DNA from 2 places in the Halobacillus rhizosphaerae genome. Region 1 is predicted to be linked to the other one. Evidence: a T-box and tRNA genes for the amino acid it is inferred to sense, from the RefSeq annotation. Region 1 holds a T-box; the other holds one or more tRNA genes.
What was found. The T-box of region 1 lies ahead of pheS (phenylalanine--tRNA ligase subunit alpha). A T-box ahead of a tRNA ligase gene usually reads a tRNA of that ligase, here a tRNA-Phe.
Positions count from the first base shown of each region.

Region 2: it encodes a tRNA-Phe, which carries the amino acid that the T-box ahead of pheS (phenylalanine--tRNA ligase subunit alpha) is inferred to sense. The anticodon was not compared.

Region 1 is NZ_JAUTWQ010000001.1:114,332-123,888, reverse strand. Features, by position in the region: gene zapA (cell division protein ZapA) at 1-185, opposite strand, end outside; gene rnhC (ribonuclease HIII) at 334-1,254, shown strand; gene pheT (phenylalanine--tRNA ligase subunit beta) at 1,453-3,879, opposite strand; gene pheS (phenylalanine--tRNA ligase subunit alpha) at 3,895-4,929, opposite strand; T-box leader at 4,977-5,205, opposite strand; gene Q7A53_RS00565 (TrmH family RNA methyltransferase) at 5,255-5,989, opposite strand; gene sspI (small acid-soluble spore protein SspI) at 6,165-6,383, shown strand; gene Q7A53_RS00555 (M42 family metallopeptidase) at 6,419-7,504, opposite strand; gene Q7A53_RS00550 (dUTP diphosphatase) at 7,583-8,065, opposite strand; gene Q7A53_RS00545 (sigma-w pathway protein ysdB) at 8,176-8,577, shown strand; gene Q7A53_RS00540 (TVP38/TMEM64 family protein) at 8,747-9,316, opposite strand; gene Q7A53_RS00535 (DUF1294 domain-containing protein) at 9,354-9,557, opposite strand, start outside.
Region 2 is NZ_JAUTWQ010000001.1:317,738-327,294, reverse strand. Features, by position in the region: gene Q7A53_RS01655 (peptidoglycan D,D-transpeptidase FtsI family protein) at 1-688, opposite strand, end outside; gene Q7A53_RS01650 (MFS transporter) at 782-2,017, opposite strand; gene Q7A53_RS01645 (superoxide dismutase) at 2,123-2,737, opposite strand; tRNA gene Q7A53_RS01640 (tRNA-Phe) at 2,938-3,013, opposite strand; tRNA gene Q7A53_RS01635 (tRNA-Ser) at 3,060-3,152, opposite strand; tRNA gene Q7A53_RS01630 (tRNA-Ile) at 3,161-3,237, opposite strand; tRNA gene Q7A53_RS01625 (tRNA-His) at 3,242-3,317, opposite strand; tRNA gene Q7A53_RS01620 (tRNA-Met) at 3,360-3,436, opposite strand; gene Q7A53_RS01615 (Na/Pi cotransporter family protein) at 3,634-5,271, opposite strand; gene Q7A53_RS01610 (NfeD family protein) at 5,726-6,376, opposite strand; gene ispG (flavodoxin-dependent (E)-4-hydroxy-3-methylbut-2-enyl-diphosphate synthase) at 6,649-7,767, shown strand; gene Q7A53_RS01600 (hypothetical protein) at 7,810-8,319, opposite strand; gene Q7A53_RS01595 (lytic transglycosylase domain-containing protein) at 8,478-9,185, opposite strand; gene Q7A53_RS01590 (DUF2624 family protein) at 9,360-9,557, shown strand, end outside.

The DNA of each region.
Region 1 (9,557 bases):
AGTACAGCTAATTTAGAAGTGTCCAAACTAGGGTTGGCATCATGAATTTCTCGCATTTTCTGATCCACAAGACTAGATACCATTCGGATATGGTGCGGCTCTTCATAACCAACTATAGTGTAAGATCTATTGTTAATCTCCACTGTAATTCTTTTTTTCTCTTGGTCTGACTGCGACACATCCATACCCCCCTTAATTCTCAATCCTAAAGTTAATAGTAACACGAAGCTGTTACATTAGGAAACCATTATGGTTGTATTTCCTTAATGTTCTATTTAATATTGGAATTTGCTATACTAACACTATAATTTAGGTTAAGGGAAGGGGCAAATTATGCCACAAGTTGTACTTAAATTAACATCGCCTGTCATTGCTCAAATGAAAAAGCATTATAGCAGCCAACTAAAGCCTGCACCGCAGCATGCCTCCTTCGCTGCCAAGACGAACCATTGCAGCATTACCGCTTATCAATCTGGAAAGGTTTTGTTTCAAGGCAGCAATCCAGAAGCAGAGTCTTCCAAATGGGGGTCCCCAACAGCCAGTTCAAAGCCTAAAGCATCTAGTAAACACGGGTACCATCCTGCCTCGTCACTCTTTACAAGTTCTCACATTGGTTCAGATGAAGCTGGGACCGGAGATTATTTTGGACCGGTTACTGTTGCTGCTGCCTACGTTACATCTCATCAAATCGGACATTTGAAAGCCATTGGAGTGAAAGATTCCAAGCACTTGAACGACCGGCAGATTACTGAACTTGCCAAAGAATTGGTTCAGATGAAAATTCCTTACAGCTTATTAAGACTGAATAATAAAAAATACAATCAGTGGCAGAAAAAAGGCTGGACTCAAGGAAAAATGAAAACCATTCTTCATCACCAAGCATTAATGAAACTACTCGACAAAATTTCACCTGATAAACCAGAAGGAATCCTGGTAGACCAGTTTTCACAGCCTGATGTTTATCAAAAACATTTAAAAAGTGAAGGCTTACAGCTGCAAGAGAACATCTATTTTATGACCAAAGCCGAAAGCTACTCTATTGCAGTAGCTGCTGCCTCTATTATGGCTCGTTCTGCGTTTGTTAAAGCGATGCATCAGTTAGAAATGGATACTGGTTTAGCTATACCCAAAGGAGCTTCTCCAAAAGTTGATCAGGCTGCTGCTGAAGTCATTCGTCACTACGGTGAATCAAAACTTGACGAAGTCGCGAAAGTACACTTTGCTAATACAGAAAAAGCCAAAAAACTCGTTTGAGAAAATTTATAATTACAATAGTTACAATTAAGCAAATAAACTCTTAAAAAAAGTGTTTTCCAGTAGAAAACCCGTACCTTCTTAACATAAAAGGTACGGGTTTTCATTGCTTGGAAATATTAGAAGGGACTGCTTAGCTTCTAATGGTGGTGCATTTCTTTGCTTGCGTGATCATGAAATTTAGAATCTAAAACGGTTTTATCCGCGTAATTCTGCACCATGATGCTCTTTAACAGCATGAAGAATCTTTTCATGTGCCTCTTCTACCTCTTGATCCTTCAAGGTCCGGTTCGGATCAAGGTATAACAAATTGAAAGCCAGTGATTTTTTGCCTTCTTGCAAATGCTCTCCTTGATAAACATCAAAGACCTGCACATCTTTCACAAGAGGAGTACCGGCTTCTGTTATGGTGTCTAAGATGGCACCAGAAGTTACTGATTCGTCTACCACAAGTGCGATATCCCGGCTCACAGATGGAAAACGTGGAATGGTTTGGAAAGTTTCTTCTTTATGATAATGCTTGAAGATTTCTTCCAAATTCAGGTCGAATACGTACGTTTCTTTTAATCCAAATTCCCGCTGAAGCTTCGGGTGAACTTGCCCAACGAATCCAATGACTTTCCCTTGTAAAGATACACTCGCTGTTCTTCCCGGGTGCATGGATGAGAGCTTCGCTGCACGATAAGTGAATGGAATATTCAATAACTCACTTAATCCTTCAACAATCCCTTTCACTACAAAGAAGTCCACCGTTTTTTTCTCTTGCTGCCAAGGGTGGGACATCCACTCGCCGGTTATTGCTCCGCCTGCCCGTAATATTTCCTCAGGCTGCTTAGTTACGGTGGATTCTTCACTGACAAATACAGTTCCTAATTCATAATAAGCAAGGTTTTGTTGTTTCCTAGCCACGTTGTAGGACAAAGATTCAAGCAATTCAGGAAGCATACTTAACCTGAGTGTGCTGTGATCTTCACTCATTGGCATAGCTAACCTCACTGGACTTTTGGCTTGTTCACGAATGTCAGCGCTCACCAGTAGGTCTGCTTTTCGCTCATTGGTTAAAGAATAGGTGATCGTTTCATCAAGGCCAGCACCTTCAAAGTAAGCCTTTATCTTACGTTTTAACTGCTGTTCAATAGTCAGCCCCCCTGCTTGAGAAGCCCCTGAAGGAAGGGTATAAGGAAGGTTATCATAGCCGTAGATCCTGGCTACCTCCTCGAGCATATCTTCGAATAATTCGATATCTCCTCTGCGTGTAGGAATATGAACTGTAAACTCTTCCCCATTTTGCTCAGCTTCGAACTGAAGTCTACGCAGAATGTCCGCAATTTCTTCACTTGTCATTTCCGTTCCTAAGCGGTTATTAATTCGATCCGTCTGTATTTTTACTATTTTTTCAGTACGATCCAATTTGTCAAAACTAACCAGTCCATTTAGTACTGTCCCATTTGCATATTCTGCTAACAATTCACAGGCACGTTTCCCTGCTCGTTCGACTCGATTAGGATCGACTCCTTTTTCAAACCTAGTGCTGGATTCACTACGAAGACCATGTTCTTTCGAAGCTTGGCGGACAACACGCGGGTCAAAATAAGCAGCTTCAAGTAAGATGGTCGTTGTATCGTCTTGAACTTCAGAAGTGGAACCCCCCATAACACCAGCGATAGCTTGAGGCGTTTCGCCATTTGTAATAACTAAGTGATCCTGCGTCAAGGAACGTTCCTGTTCATCAAGTGTTTTAATTACTTCTCCATCGTGAGCTCTTCTAGTCAAAATCTGTTTAGAATTGAAGCGGTCATAGTCAAATGCATGAAGCGGCTGACCGTACTCGAGTAGAACATAATTCGTAATATCTACAACATTATTGATAGGACGAATACCAGCAGCTCGAAGACGGTTCCTGATCCATAACGGAGAAGCCGCTACTTTGACATCTTTGATAATAAAAGCACCATAGTATGGATTGGCCTCTTCATCTTCCACTTCGACAGAGAGATAATCCTCTGCCTTTTCCTCAGCGGTGTTCACTTGTTCTTCTTTTAAGCAGTAAGTCCCATCAATTGCCGCTGCAACCTCATAAGCCACACCTGCCATACTTAATGCATCAGAACGGTTGGGGGTCAACCCTAGCTCTATAATGGTATCATCCAAATTTAATACAGAAATCGCGTTTGCCCCTACTTCTGTATCCTCTGGAAATACGAAAATTCCATCTTCAAATTCTTTAGGTACATCCTTTTCGTTTACGCCAAGCTCCTGTAAGGAACAGATCATCCCATTAGATGCTTCCCCACGCAGCTTGGTTTTTTTTATTTTGAAATTTCCGGGCAGAACTGCTCCAGGCGCCGCGACTGGAACTTTCTGTCCAGAAGCAATATTGGGGGCGCCACATACGATTTGCAGTGTTTCCTCGCCAATATCCACTTGGCAGAGGGAAAGTTTATCTGCATTAGGGTGCTGCTCACAAGAACGCACATAACCTATGACAACTCCCTCAGCTTTCTCAGCTATCGGTTCCACGCTTTCTACTTCGATCCCTGTTTTAGTGATAATTTCTGCTAATTCTTCCGGTGAATAATCGCTGACATCAATATATTGCTTCAGCCAATTTAATGATACAAGCATGTATAGTCTCCTCCTTTACGCCTTATGGTATTGTTTTAAGAATCGGATATCGTTTGTATAGAAGTTTCGGATGTCATCAATTCCATATTTCAGCATAGCAATCCGTTCTGGTCCCATGCCAAAGGCGAATCCTGAATAAACATTCGAATCATATCCGGCCATTTCAAGTACATTTGGATGAACCATCCCTGCACCCAGTATTTCTATCCAGCCAGTCCCTTTACATACGGAACAGCCAGATCCACCGCAGACTTTACAGGAAATATCCATCTCCACTGATGGCTCTGTGAATGGGAAAAAGCTGGGACGAAGACGAATATCACGCTCTTCACCAAACATTTGTTTAGCAAATGCATTCAATACGCCTTTCAGATCACTCATCCGTACATTTTCATCTACTAGCAATCCCTCTAATTGAGTGAACTGATGAGAATGTGTTGCATCATCAGTATCGCGTCGGTACACTTTACCCGGACAGATCATTTTTACTGGTTCTTTCCCATTTCTCTGTCCCATAGTTCTTGCCTGGACGGGGGATGTATGGGTACGTAACAGCAGCTCTTCCGTAATGTAAAAAGAGTCCTGCATATCCCTGGCCGGATGACCTTTAGGCAGATTTAGTGCTTCGAAATTATAATAGTCAGTTTCTACTTCCGGTCCTTCTTTAATTTCAAATCCCATTCCAATAAACATATCCTCAATTTCTTCCACAATGCTCGTTAAGATATGAGGCCCACCAACTTCAACTGGACGGCCTGGCAGAGTTACATCGACACTTTCTGCTTCTAGTTGCCGATCCAGCGCTTCATCTTCCATTCTTTCCTGCTTTGAATCAAGAGCTTGAGCAATCCTCTCTCTCACTTCATTAGCCAACTGGCCAATCACAGGACGCTCTTCTTTAGAGAGCTTTCCCATACCTCGCAAAACTTCTGTAATCGGTCCTTTTTTCCCCAAATATTCCACGCGTACATCTTTTAAGCCTTGCACATTTTCTGCATTGCTTACTTTTTCCAGCGCCTCTTGTTCTAATTGCTGTAAACGGTCCTTCATTTTTTGACTTCCTCCTTTTATGAAAAATAAAAAAAGCCCCATCCCTGAAAAGGGACGAGACTTTGTATTGATCGTTTCGCGGTACCACCCTTGTTGACATATAGCTTATATGCCCACTCATGAGTTCATAACGGACTTAAACATCCGGACCAATGGTTATTGATCAGCTCCAGAGTGAAACTTCAATCCTTGCTACGATCGAAATGCTCCCAGTCCATGGCATTTCGTCCCTGAAATCGAGTCTGCAGAATTTACTAGCTCCTTCTACGCATTTAACTATTTAACTGATTATATATTATAGAGAAAGATTGCGTCACGTGCAAGCTTATCCTCTAAGATGATACATTAAGACAGCTCCTGCAATAGCGGCATTCAATGATTCTGCCTTACCATAGATCGGAATGTATATTTGTTCGTCAGCGAGCTCTATAAGTTCTTCTTTTACACCATTTCCTTCATTTCCAATGATAAGTGCCACTTGTCGAGGGGTCGCTATTTCTTTATAAGAAATCGCATTCGTTAAAGAAGAAGCAAATACTTTAACGCCAGAAGTCTGTAATTCTTTAACAACTTCCTCCAAATTTCCTCGCACTACTGGGATATGAAAAATCGAACCTTGGGTAGCTCGAACGACTTTCTCATTAAAAGCATCGACGGTTCCATTTCCAAGAATGACCTGTTCAAACCCTGCCGCATCTGCCGTACGAATCAAAGTGCCGAGGTTGCCAGGATCCTGAACCCCATCAATAAGCAGCGATAACTGGGAGTGTTTGTACTGTTTCTCTTCAATGGATACAACAGCAGCAATCCCCTGAGGAGTTTCTGTTTGAGCAATAGCTTCAAATACTTGAATGCTTACTTCTGTCCATGGAACTTCTTCTGGAATTGGAAACGTGTAATCCTCTCGAATCATTAGTTCCTCGATCTTCCACCCGCTGCGAAGTGCTTCTTCCACTAAATGGTCCCCTTCAATAATAAAGCAGCCCATTCGTTCTCTGAATTTTCGTTTATGTAGTTTTTTCCATTCTTTTACTTTAGGATTATTGATGGATGTAAGCATATTCAACCCTCTTTTGCTGAAGTTTCTTATTTATCATACATAGCATAACCTTAAATGGTCAAACTAAATGTGAAAAACGAGAGCTGGCGATATCCCTCCATTTGTGTGAAAGTATTCCCTCCGTGCAAATGTTTTTCAGGTTAAGCCAGTATCGATTACAAAGGAGGATTCCTTCATGGACCTTAATTTAAGAAAAGCTATACTTTCTAACGTTTCTGACCATAATCAGGAACAGCTGGAAGCTACTATCGTGGATGCCATTCAAAATGGTGAAGAAAAAATGCTTCCTGGTTTAGGCGTTCTTTTCGAAATGATTTGGAAAGAAGCAAGTGAAGATGAAAAGCAGGAAATGCTGCAAACCCTAGAAACAAGCTTACATCAACAACAGGCATAATAAAAGCCAACCCATAAGCGGGTTGGCTTTTCCCTTTAATTAAAAGTAATTTCTTTTACTTTATTATTATCCAGCTTCTTAATAACTTCTACAATTAATTTGACAGCATTTTCAAAGTCATCACGATGCAGCATGGCAGCATGAGAATGAATGTAGCGCGTTGCAATCGTAATGGATAATGCCGGAACGCCATCATGGCTTAGATGAATCGAACCGGAGTCAGTTCCTCCTCCAGCTAGAGAATCAAACTGATAAGGAATTTCTGATTGTTCTGCAGTTTCCACGACAAAATCACGCAGTCCTTTATGGGAGACCATAGAAGCATCATACAAAATAATCTGAGGACCCTCTCCCATTTTACTTGAAGCATCCTTGTCAGAAACGCCAGGGGTATCTCCAGCAATCCCCACATCCACACCAAAAGCTATATCTGGATTGATCAAATTAGCAGAAGTCCGCGCTCCACGAAGTCCAACTTCTTCTTGGACGGTTCCAACGCCATAAACCGTGTTCGGATGTTTCTCACCTTTTAATTGCTTCAATACTTCAATGGCAATCGCACAGCCAATTCGATTATCCCAAGCTTTAGCTAGGAGCATTTTTTCATTTTTCATTTGGGTAAATTCAAAGTAAGGGACTATAGAATCACCAGGCTTAACCCCGAATTCCATCGCTTCTTCCTTGCTCGAAGCCCCGATATCAATAAACATATCTTTAATATCTAAAGCTTTCTTACGAACTTCAGGAGGCAGTATATGTGGAGGTTTAGAACCAATGACTCCTGTTAAGTTTCCTTCACGCGTCATGATCGTCACACGCTGAGCAAGCATGACCTGGCTCCACCATCCCCCAACAGGCTGGAAATAGATAAATCCGTGGTCATCAATGCGTGTCACCATAAAACCGACTTCATCCAAGTGACCAGCGACCATAATTTTAGGTCCTTTTTTATTTCCTGTCTTCTTAGCAATTAAGCTTCCAAGGTTGTCCGTGTAGACTTCTTCAGCAAAAGGCTTAATATACTGCTCCATTACATTCCTAGCTTCTCTTTCATTGCCGGGAATACCTTTCGCGTCTGTAAGCTCTTTCAACATTGTCAAAGTTTCATCTCTTTTAACCATATGTATAAGTTCCTCCCTCTTAGATCTCTACTCGATATTATATCTCTTTTCTTAAAAATTCACAAAACTTAGGTTTCCTCAATAGCCTTGATCTTGTCGTTCAAAGTTCACTTCATTTTTCTTGTGATAAGACTTTTGGATCTCTTCACTGTTAAATCCTAGTGTTTCGCCTAGGGTTAAAAACTCTTTGAACATTTGTTGATAGCTCTCGTTGTCAAGCTCCTTCCGAAAACGTTCGATACTTGAATATACGCTCAAAAAGGCTTCGAGCTGAGTGTATTCTTCACTGCCCAGTTCTAAGCTAAAACGGAATCCTAGATCTAATCCTAGTGATAAGATAAAATGTAACCCATCCACGTATTCTTCAAGAATGACGTTTTTATTACTTGGCGCTTTGCTGCTCCAAAATTTAAAACATCTCGTTTCGTTAGCTAGCTCACCTACTTCTACTAAAAGAGCTAGTATTTTATGATCAATCAGGTCTGATGTTTGCAGATTATGGTTAGCAGATATGTACTCATCGAGCTGTTTCTGCCGTTCATATAATGTGATCCAATTCATAGAAAGTGATCCTCCTTTTTATTTCTTATACTTAATGTATCATTTTTTGAAACGAAACGGCACGCTGATACGTACACTAGCTATCAACCCATATACAGGGAGACGATTTTATGATCATTCTATTATTTCGCTTATTGTTACTAGCAGCGATTGCCTTTATTATCTACACAGCCTATAAATTTGTTGTGAATCCCAAACGAAAACTGGACCTTGCCCGCGACAAAAAAGACTTCTATTTTCATGATAATAAGGAGAACACAAAGCAGAATTTCTTAATGACTTATAAAGGGTTTGTTTTTGAAGGAGAGAAATACTTAGGAGCTACGGATCATTCCTTCGAAGTAGTAAACGTGAGTGTCAGCGCCCATAATCCTGAACGACTTCAAGGACTTGAGCGCGAGGATATATATTTTCTTGAAGAGGAAATCCTCATACGCTATCCTTACGCTTCGATCGAATGGAAATATCCAATCAATCGCTTAATTATTCACCCATTAAAAAATGATGAGTAAGAGGGTCCAGTAGAAGAAATCCATAAGCCGACGGCCTTACCACAATCAAGTCCCTGCAGCAGAAACTTCCAAGCTCATGTAAGACCTAAGCGTAAATTTAAACCCGATCCTGTGATAGGATCGGGTTTGTTTATGCCTATGGCTCTGCCGCTTAAATTTGCTCTTAAGCTCAACTTGCCTGGAAAAAATCATTCCAGAGAACCACTTCATATTTCTTTCGTGCAAAGTAACATAATACCGCCAATCCTCCAGAAAACAGGAGCATCATTGGAATAGAGAGCAGGGTTAACCATTGCCCCATCGATGTATAAACAACAGCAAGTGGAAAGTTTGCCATTAATGATGATTTTGTATAATCTTTAAAATTTGTACTTGTTTGCATCAGGCAATAAGACAATAAATGAAAATGGATAAACGGAATCAATCGTAATATAGCTACTTGCCTGACCGTTAAGGAAGAATGTTTTTTCCCCCATCGTTTATACATCGCCTGCAGTCTGTTAAATCCAGAAGGAAGCAGCCGGATTAATCTGTAAAAGGCTAAGCTAGATAACATCGTACCGATTACAGAGTATGCGGTACCAGCTATGGGTCCGAATAATACTCCGCCTGTAATACATACCAGCATTACCGGTATAAATAAAAAAGGCCGAAGTAAGTGAATAGCAATAAATATAAGCGGTGCCCAGGCGTCTTGCTGTCCAACCCATGCTAAAACTGCAGATGCTGTGTCGCCCATGAAATTCCCCTCCTGCCTACAATATATGACAGGAAGATTATAGATAGAACTTAGCACCTATGTAACACAGCAACAGCAGATGAAACAGAGCAAGCAGCGGAAACCCTACCTTAAAATTTGTATGTTTCGTTTTATGATGGAACATTCTCATAGCTAAGGTTCCCCCTATCGCACCGCCAAAAGCTGCCAGTATCCATAATGACTTCTCTTTAATTCTCCAGGCATTTTTTCTCGCTTTCCT
Region 2 (9,557 bases), 200 kb from region 1:
TTTTTCCGTAGGGGTACGATCGTTCCCAGTCAGAAGTTACATTGATTCCAGGAAGATTCGCAAGGTGTTCGGCTACTTTGGAGTATTCTTCTTCGGAAATATTCGCATTTTTAATCACATGCGGGGAAAGGGCCGATGCTTGATCAAGCTCTTTCTTAATAGCAATGACTTCTTTTGTCTTTTTACCATAAGAATTAATTTCACTTTTCTTTATACTGTCCAGTTGCAGCTGATAGACATCACCGTTATCCATATCATCTGTTACAGCATCCTCCGTACGTTCCTGAACTTCTTTTCTATTCTGAAGAAAATAATATTCTTTTAAGTTTCTCGATGTCAGATTATCTGTATCCATTTGAATATATTGAGATAGCTGTTTAGCTAATGCAAGCCTGTCAGCTGCCTGTACCCCTTTGGGCGGGGTGTATGTAATAGAATACAGCGGTTGATTATCTACAATCACTCTTCCATAACGATCATACATTTCACCGCGAGGCACCGGGATATTCGTGGTGGTATTCTCTGTTCTGTCTATTTTCTTCTGTGCTTCTTCCCCATTCAGTATTTGAACAACGCCTAACTGCAAGATCAGTACCGCAAATAAGATAAACACGATAAAAAATACTATGTTAAGCCGTAAAGGCATATGGGATTTTTTCTTTTGGCTTTTCTTTTTATTTTTCCCCATAAGGTCTTCCTCTCCCTTATTCTAAAAAATTGCTTCTATATTATAACATCTTTTACTCTGCTATATATAGACGAGCAGGAAAAAGAAAAAGTTTCAGTTTCTAATCGCACTCATAGCTGTCGTATCTATATCTTTAATAAAGAAATAAATCATAAAGTGACCGCCACCTACTATGAGCAATATATAAGGGAGCCCAGTTTCAGGAGGAATAAGCGAAATTGAAATCAGAAAGATAACAATAGACAAAACTCTCCCTGTATTTAAAAATAATTCACGCACTACAATGTATTCGATTCTCATCTCCCCTGCATTCCAAGATTTACCGATTACATCGTAAGTTAATGATATATATGGAACGTAAAGTACCGGAAAAAATATTCCCGCGATTCCCCCATAGAGTAACAACAGGGACATATTATCACTAATTAACAAAATAAGAACCGATAAATACAACGATAATCCCGCTATGAAGATTGCTTTCTTCCTTCTTCTCGGTTTAATCCATTTCCCCACTAAAAAGTAGAACAGAAAGGAACATCCAGAATAGACAAGATTAAACACTCCAAGCGATAGTTCATCGCGTGTAATCAAGAAAATCCATATGGACACAGCGAATAAAAATGTTCCTTCTCTAAACCCTTGAGAAACATGGGCGTGCAAAATTCTTTTCCAGTTCACATTGTTATGCCGCTCATCGATGATTCGCCGAAAAGAAAAGTTCCCTTTTGCTTTCCTCCTGGACAAACCAAGGCTGACAAGTACCGCAAGGATAAACAGACCGAACGAAATAGCAAATATAACCGTATATCCCGTCAAGTTATTCATTCGTGAAATAACTAAACCAGCGAGTAACGGACCTGTCATCCCTCCTAGTGATTGTAAGACCCCAAGAAAACCATTGAAAAAATCGCGTGTTTCAGGTTCGGTAATTTCAAAGGTAAGTACATTGTACGCAAGCCAGTAGAAACCGTATCCTATTCCTAACAAAGAACCCAGCATAATATTGAAGGTAGCCGCTCTCTCTCCCACTAATAATACCGTTAAGAAGAATAAAGAGAGGACGGTTACGCCGGTTCGTAATACGATGACCCTGTCGATCTTCTTGGCACATTTCCCCGCCACGATAAACGTGAGTGGCTGTAAAATATAGATGCTTAAATTGTAGAGGGCAATATCCGTATAACTATTGGATTGTTTCCATAAGTAAATATTTACAAAAGTACTCGAAAGAAATATTCCAAGCGAGTATAGACCGCCTATCAATAGCAACAGGATTAAATCTTTCGATACTTCTTCGCGGCTCAGCCACGCGTTGATCATCCTCACCATAATAAAATCTCCTTTGTCTTCTGTACTTAGTGTAGGCAGAACAAAAGGAGATATACAAAAAGAGAGACCCAGTTTTTGAACTGGATCTCTCGAGATCATTCTGTCTTATTTTGCTGCTTCAAAACGTTTAGCAACTTCTTCCCAGTTGACTACGTTCCAGAAAGCAGAGATATAGTCAGGACGACGGTTTTGATAATTTAGGTAGTACGCATGCTCCCAAACATCAAGACCTAAAACAGGAGTTTTACCTTCCATAATTGGAGAATCCTGATTTAAAGTATCAATGACTTCCAGGTTTCCATTATTCACTACAAGCCAAGCCCAGCCTGAACCGAAACGGCCAGCACCAGTAGCTTCAAACTTCTCTTTAAATTGATCAAAGCTTCCAAATGTATCATTGATTGCTGAAGCCAGTTCACCAGTCGGCTCGCCGCCTCCATTAGGAGACATGATCGTCCAGAACAATTCATGGTTAGCATGCCCTCCGCCATTACGGCGAACCGCTGTACGGATATCCTCTGGCACTGCTTCAAGATTGTTAGCTAGAAGCTGCTCCAATGATTTATCCTGAAGATCAGCATGACCTTCCAATGCATTGTTCAACTTCGTCACATAACCATTATGGTGTTTCGTATGGTGGATGTTCATCGTGTCCTTATCAATAGTTGGTGCTAGTGCATCATAAGCGTAAGGTAATTCTGGCAGTTCAAATTTAGCCATAGTATAACTCCTCCTTTAATTTGGTATGTAAGAAGACCGTGTAACCACGCCTCTCCCTATTTGTTACATTACCAAACAGAATTTTCACTTGCAAATTTAATGCATAGAAGTAAAAAGCTTTATTTCGCTTTCGATAATGTAATTTCCCGGTACAACAATAATTAAACATAAAAAAAACAAGCTTCTCTGCTTGTTCAAAATGGTGGCTCGGGACGGAATCGAACCGCCGACACACGGATTTTCAGTCCGTTGCTCTACCGACTGAGCTACCGAGCCGCTTATTTAATTGGATGTATACGAGAAGCTGACCACTAAGTAAGAATGGCGGAGGAGGAGGGATTCGAACCCCCGCGGGCCGTAAAGCCCCTGGCGGTTTTCAAGACCGCTCCCTTCAGCCGAACTTGGGTACTCCTCCGTATTCATTGGTGGACCCTGCAGGACTCGAACCTGCGACCGATCGGTTATGAGCCGATAGCTCTAACCAGCTGAGCTAAGGGTCCACTATGGGGCGACTGATGGGGATCGAACCCATGCGTGCCGGAACCACAATCCGGTGCGTTAACCACTTCGCCACAACCGCCATAATGAAAAAACTGCATTTGAATATGTATAACAAATAACTTGGTAGCGGCGGAGGGGATCGAACCCCCGACCTCACGGGTATGAACCGTACGCTCTAGCCAGCTGAGCTACACCGCCACAATGAGGATTAGGTCGCTTTTCTTCTTGAAGCGACGCTTATTAATATAACACGATGCAGATAACTAGTCAACAATAAATTGCTTAGCAATAATAGCGACAAAAATAATATAGCATGTGAACCATTTGCTTTCAAGGGTTTTTTTAAAAACATAATCGAGACTGCCCTGGATTTCCTAAAGCAGTCCCGGTTATTATTATAAACTCTCTTTTTCTCCAAGTACTTCTTCAGCGATATTTACCGCATGATCTCCAATTCGCTCTAAATTGCTCAGCATATCTACAAAAACGATTCCAGCTTGACCTGAACACAAACCTTCATTTAAACGAATAATATGTTTCTTTCGATAGGTACGCTCCATACGATCCAATTCATTTTCTTTTTGAACCACAGCTAACGCTTCTTCTCTATCCATATTTTCTAAAGACCTATTCGCTTGCTTCACGGTCATAAGGGTGAGGTCAAACATGGTATTTAAATCTTCCTGCGCTTGCTCAGTTAAATCAACCTTATTGGAATTTTTATAGTCGATCAATTCAATAATATTCTCAAAGTGGTCTCCAATTCGTTCTAAATCCCGTACCGAATCCATCAGTGCCGAGTGTTTATGGCTTTCTTCATCTGTTAATGAAGCTTGCGATAACTCTACTAAATAATCCGTAATTTTCCGGTCCAGATTATTTAGAGCGTCTTCAATCTGCATCGCAATTTCTGAGTGTTTTTGTTGTTTATTATTTAAATAAAGATTGGTTTCCTCAAGACCTTTATAAGCATATTCACCCATACGAATAACTTCCTCTTTGGCTTGGTCTAAAGCTAAAGAAGGAGACTGTTCGATGAATATAGGGTCCAAATGCTGCGGTTTAAATTCAATTAATTTATCGTCTCCAGGAATCAGCCGTATAACTAGCCAGGCTAGAAAACCTATCAATGGAAATTGAAGAACCATATTGGCGATGTTAAAGGATCCATGAGCAAAAGCTAAAGTCATTTCGGGACCTAAATCCAGAGACTTCTGCAGCCATGCAACATATTTTTCAAAAGGAACCAAAATCAGCAGAAAGATTGTCGCACCTAAAATATTAAAAATAACGTGGACAAGTGCCGCTCGCTTAGCTCCAATACTCGCTCCTATTGCTGCTAATACAGCCGTAATCGTTGTTCCTATATTATCTCCAAATAAAACAGGCAAAGCTGCCTTTAAATCTACCAGACCTTGTCCAAATAACCCCTGCAGTATTCCTATAGTTGCACTGGAACTTTGTACAATTACAGTAAAAACAGTCCCTATAATTACTCCGAGAATAGGATTGTCACTCATATTTAAAGTTAGTTCATGGAAAGCGTCTAATGTGCGTAAAGGTTTCATCCCGGCGCTCATCGTTTCTAATCCAAAAAACAAAGATCCTAGACCGAAAATGGTTTGTCCTAAATAAGTCACTTTTTTATTCTTAAAGAAAAAGATTAATATGGCCCCTACTGCTAAAATCGGCAAACCATATTCTTTAATATCGACCCCGATAATAAAAGCCGTCATGGTCGTTCCTATATTTGCTCCCATGATAACCCCGATCGCTTGTCGAAAGGTCATAAACCCTGCATTAACGAGTCCTACTGTCAAAACTGTAGTTGTAGAACTACTTTGAATCAACATCGTTACTACCGCACCGGCAACGACTCCCATAAATGGATTCTTCGTAAAACGATCCAGTAAATCACGTAATCGGTCCCCAGCTACCTTTTGTAAGCCGTCTCCCATATACTTGATCCCAAATAAGAAGATACCCAGGCCGCCGGCAAATTCAAATATCATCTGTTGAATGTCGATATCCAAAACTTCTCCCACCCTTTCTTTTTCCATCCAAGGTTTATGTGCTTTCGTGTTTTCTCTTTTTTTACACCCTACTCATTATTAACGAATTGTTTTTTATTTGTAAAGTTATATTTGAGATATTTACATTAAGTTTACATTCCAGTATAAAATCACTCCAATTATGGATTATTCAGACGATTTTTAAATAGGGGTGCTGAGTCGTGCTGAAAAAATTTTAAAAACTGATTTTAGATAGCTTGTTGCGAGCAAACCGAGGAAAATAAACCTCACTTGTTCTCTCCTGTTTACCGAAACATTCCTTCAAGAGAACTCCGGTAATCCAAACTTAAAATATACAAGTGAATTTTATATTAATGCTCAAAAAAACCGAACCAGCGTAAATCAAAGGTTCGGGTTTTTTAATTAATCCTATTTTATTGTATTTTTTCTCAGATCTTTATTTTTTATCAAGGATTTAAACACTTTGGGTATGATCGCTTGAGATTTTCTTTACTAATATCTTTGTGCCGTCTACGGATACAACCTTTAATTCCTCATCCTTAAAAATCCATTGACCATTTGATACTGCACTAAATTCTTCTTCCTCAATCACAATAGTGCCCACCGGACGCATATTAGTTAAAGCTCTGCCTGTTTTACCAACTAAGCTAGAATAGGTTTCCTTCATCGAATTATAACCCCTCTCTGAAGAAAGCGAATCCATTAGCGTTAACTTTGTCCACATATCTCTTCGTTTAAATACTTTAAGAAATAACAGAGAAGCTGCCGCACCTAGTATAACTCCAATAATACTGTACAATCCTGCGACCCAGTTCGGTGCACTTAAACCGACAGCAATAACCATAGAAATAATTCCGATGGTAGAAAGAGTTCCATCATTTACTAATTTCCCGTCAACGATAATTAACACTAAACCAAGCAGATAAACAATCATCATAATAATCACCATATGAGGTGCAAGAAAGGAGGAAAAATATACAGTAATAAAGCCAAGGCCCATTACTGCAAAGATACCTCTCATATTAACGAGCAGCTCCCCAAATAAAAACATGGTCCCAAGCATTGTAATAAATAAAGCAATCCAGTCATAAGAGAGTAGATCCATGATTTCACATCCCCTCATCAAATAGTTCTTTATATATGTACGGTTTAAGAGTCCCAAATGTTTCGTTTTATTCTAATCATTCCCCATGATATAATTTGTTAAGCAGTTTTAGAGTAGAATCAAGTTTGCATTTTTCTCTTTACACGATTTTTACATGTTTATTGTTCGATTTCGAGCAACTTAGCTTCTCATTTTTGATCAAAGCCCTTATAATTAGGGATGGTAATGAGTAAAGCATACCTTTTTGTGAACTTATAAAGGAGCGGTTTAAAATGGCAATTACGCACAGAAAAGACACTCGGCCCGTTAAGGTCGGAGATTTAACTATAGGCGGTTCTGATCAAGTTGTTATTCAATCCATGACTACTACGAAAACCCATGATGTTGAAGCGACTGTCGCTGAAATTAAACGTCTGGAGGAAGCAGGCTGCCAGGTAGTCCGTGTTGCATGTCCAGATGACAGAGCTGCGGATGCAATTCCTGAAATCAAAAAGCGGATTAATATTCCATTAGTAGTTGATATTCATTTCGATTACAAGAAAGCCCTCAAAGCTATTGAAGGCGGCGCTGATAAGATTCGTATCAACCCTGGGAATATCGGGAAGCGTGAGAAAGTAGAAGCTGTCGTTCAAGCAGCAAAAGCCAAGGGTGTACCTATCCGGATTGGTGTCAATGCCGGTTCTCTGGAAAAACACATTCTTGAAAAGTATGGTTATCCTACAGCTGACGGTATGGTGGAAAGTGCTCTGCACCACATCAAAATATTAGAAGACTTGGACTTTCACGACATTATTGTTTCCTTAAAAGCTTCTGATGTGAAACTCGCTATCGAAGCTTACGAAAAAGCAGCGGAAGCGATTTCCTATCCACTTCACTTAGGAATCACAGAATCCGGTACACTTTTTGCCGGAACAGTAAAAAGTGCTGCCGGTCTAGGAGCTATTTTAAGCAAAGGTATTGGCAGTACTCTCCGCATCAGTTTAAGCGCGGACCCAGTTGAAGAGGTTAAAGTAGCTAGAGAGCTTCTAAAATCATTTGGTTTAGCGTCTAACGCGGCTACACTCATTTCCTGCCCTACTTGCGGCCGGATTGAAATTGATTTAATTTCGATTGCTAATGAAGTGGAAGAGTATATCCAAACGATCAAAGCACCTATTAAAGTTGCTGTACTCGGCTGTGCAGTGAATGGTCCTGGTGAAGCAAGAGAAGCAGACATTGGAATTGCTGGTGCCCGTGGTGAAGGATTACTCTTCAGACATGGTGAAATCATCCGTAAAGTTCCTGAAGATATCATGGTAGATGAATTGAAAAAAGAAGTCGACAAACTTGCTGAAGAGCATTATGAGAAAGAGCGCCTTGAGAAGGAAAAAGAAAAGCAAGGTCAGGCATAATTAAAGGGTGGACCCAGAAATGGGCCCACCCTTTTTTTTGATCTAGAAGAAATTATAAAACGGTGCAAAAAACAGAGAAAACAAAATGGAAATAATACTGACTATTATCGCCATGTTTCCAAGTGTATCTGCATTCTGCCGTTTAGCTACAACCCCAAGGATTATACCTGCAGCGCCTAAAATAAGCGGTGCAAAGAAAAAGGAAAGGATGCTGACTGTCAAACCAAGCCATCCCATAGCTGGATTAACTTCGCTATTCATTATCGTTTCTTTTTCTTCATCGTTTTCCATTGGATCATTTATTGGAACGGCAGCAGCTTCCGCGGCAAATTCTTCCTCGTAGCTTTCCCCATACACGGGTTCAGCAGGATTGCGATTTTCCAGTTCCACGAAATCATCATCGTCGTCTAGTTCTATCTCTTCTTGTTCATCAGCAACGGAATCATCAAGTTCCTCGAGTTCTTCCTCTTCGGTTACTTGTTCCATTTCGTCACCATGTTCCGGTGCCTGTTCTGCTTCTTGATTCTCAACAGGATTTTTCGGATCATACATGAGACCACCCTCACTTTCTGTTTAAAGAATCATTTATAGTATGTGAAGGGTGTAAATAAATTATAAAGGTACTTGATGGAAACAGCATCATTAACAGAACCCTTTTATCTTGGTTCGATTCCTAACATGCCCCATTATATTATTGCCCACAATGCCTGCTAATTTGCTACTGCAACGGCTGTGTCATCTGCAGCATTATTCTGGATCGTTTTAGCATAACCGCTTTTTGCATGTCCATTTTCAGCTTTATATTCTTTTAAGCCGGCAACCCCGCGATTATAAGCAGTTAGAGCTTCATCCCAATTCCCATATTTATCATGCAGATAATCAAGATAAATAAAAGAAAGTTCAATGGAATAATAAGGGTCAAATAATAAATCTTTTTTATAAGGGAGTCCTCCCATATCTGCGATCCATGGAGCAGTGTTTTCCATAAACTGCGACATTCCATAAGCGTGACCGTATTTTGTCTTGGGTCCTACAAGCTTGGGATTAAAAGTTCCGCCTGATTCCACATTCAGCAATTCAAAAACAATATTAGGATTGATATGATAGCGTTTAGATTCTCTTACTAAATAAAGAGCCCAGGCTTTCTTAAAATTCCCTTCACTTTCCTTCACAAAATGATCAGCAGTCTTTTCCATCTTTGGCCATACAAAGAAGCCGCTTTTCTGCTTAAAATCAGATGGTTGGGATATTAAATATTTCTTTTCCGTTTTCAGCTTCTCGTTTTTATTCATTAATTGCTGATTTTCTTTAGTTAAAGCATTGTATTTTTGCTCATTAACATGATCAACTATCACAACTGTTATTCCTACGAGAAGGATTGCTGTTCCAGCTAATAGCAATGGTCGAACTACTTTCATCCACTCACTCCTTTAGACTTCATCATACTTCTTGTCTGAGCCTAGTGACCTATACTAACTTACCTCTCACTGAGAATTCAATTCATTGAACTGATGCAAATATTGTAAATACACCAATTGTGCTTCTCATTCATATGGTGTACTGAATACTTAAAAGAGGGGAAGCGTTTAGCAGTGCTCAATCTGGCCCAACAATTTCTTACCCAAAAATTACGTCAGTTAACCACTCAGGAGTTACTTTTCTATAGTCAAAAGTACAATATTAAAATATCCAAGAGTGAAGCTGCTCAAATTATCCAGGCTTTAAAACAAAATAAAGAAAACCCATTTGATCCAGAAGGACGTAAAAGAATGCTGAATCAACTAGCAGCT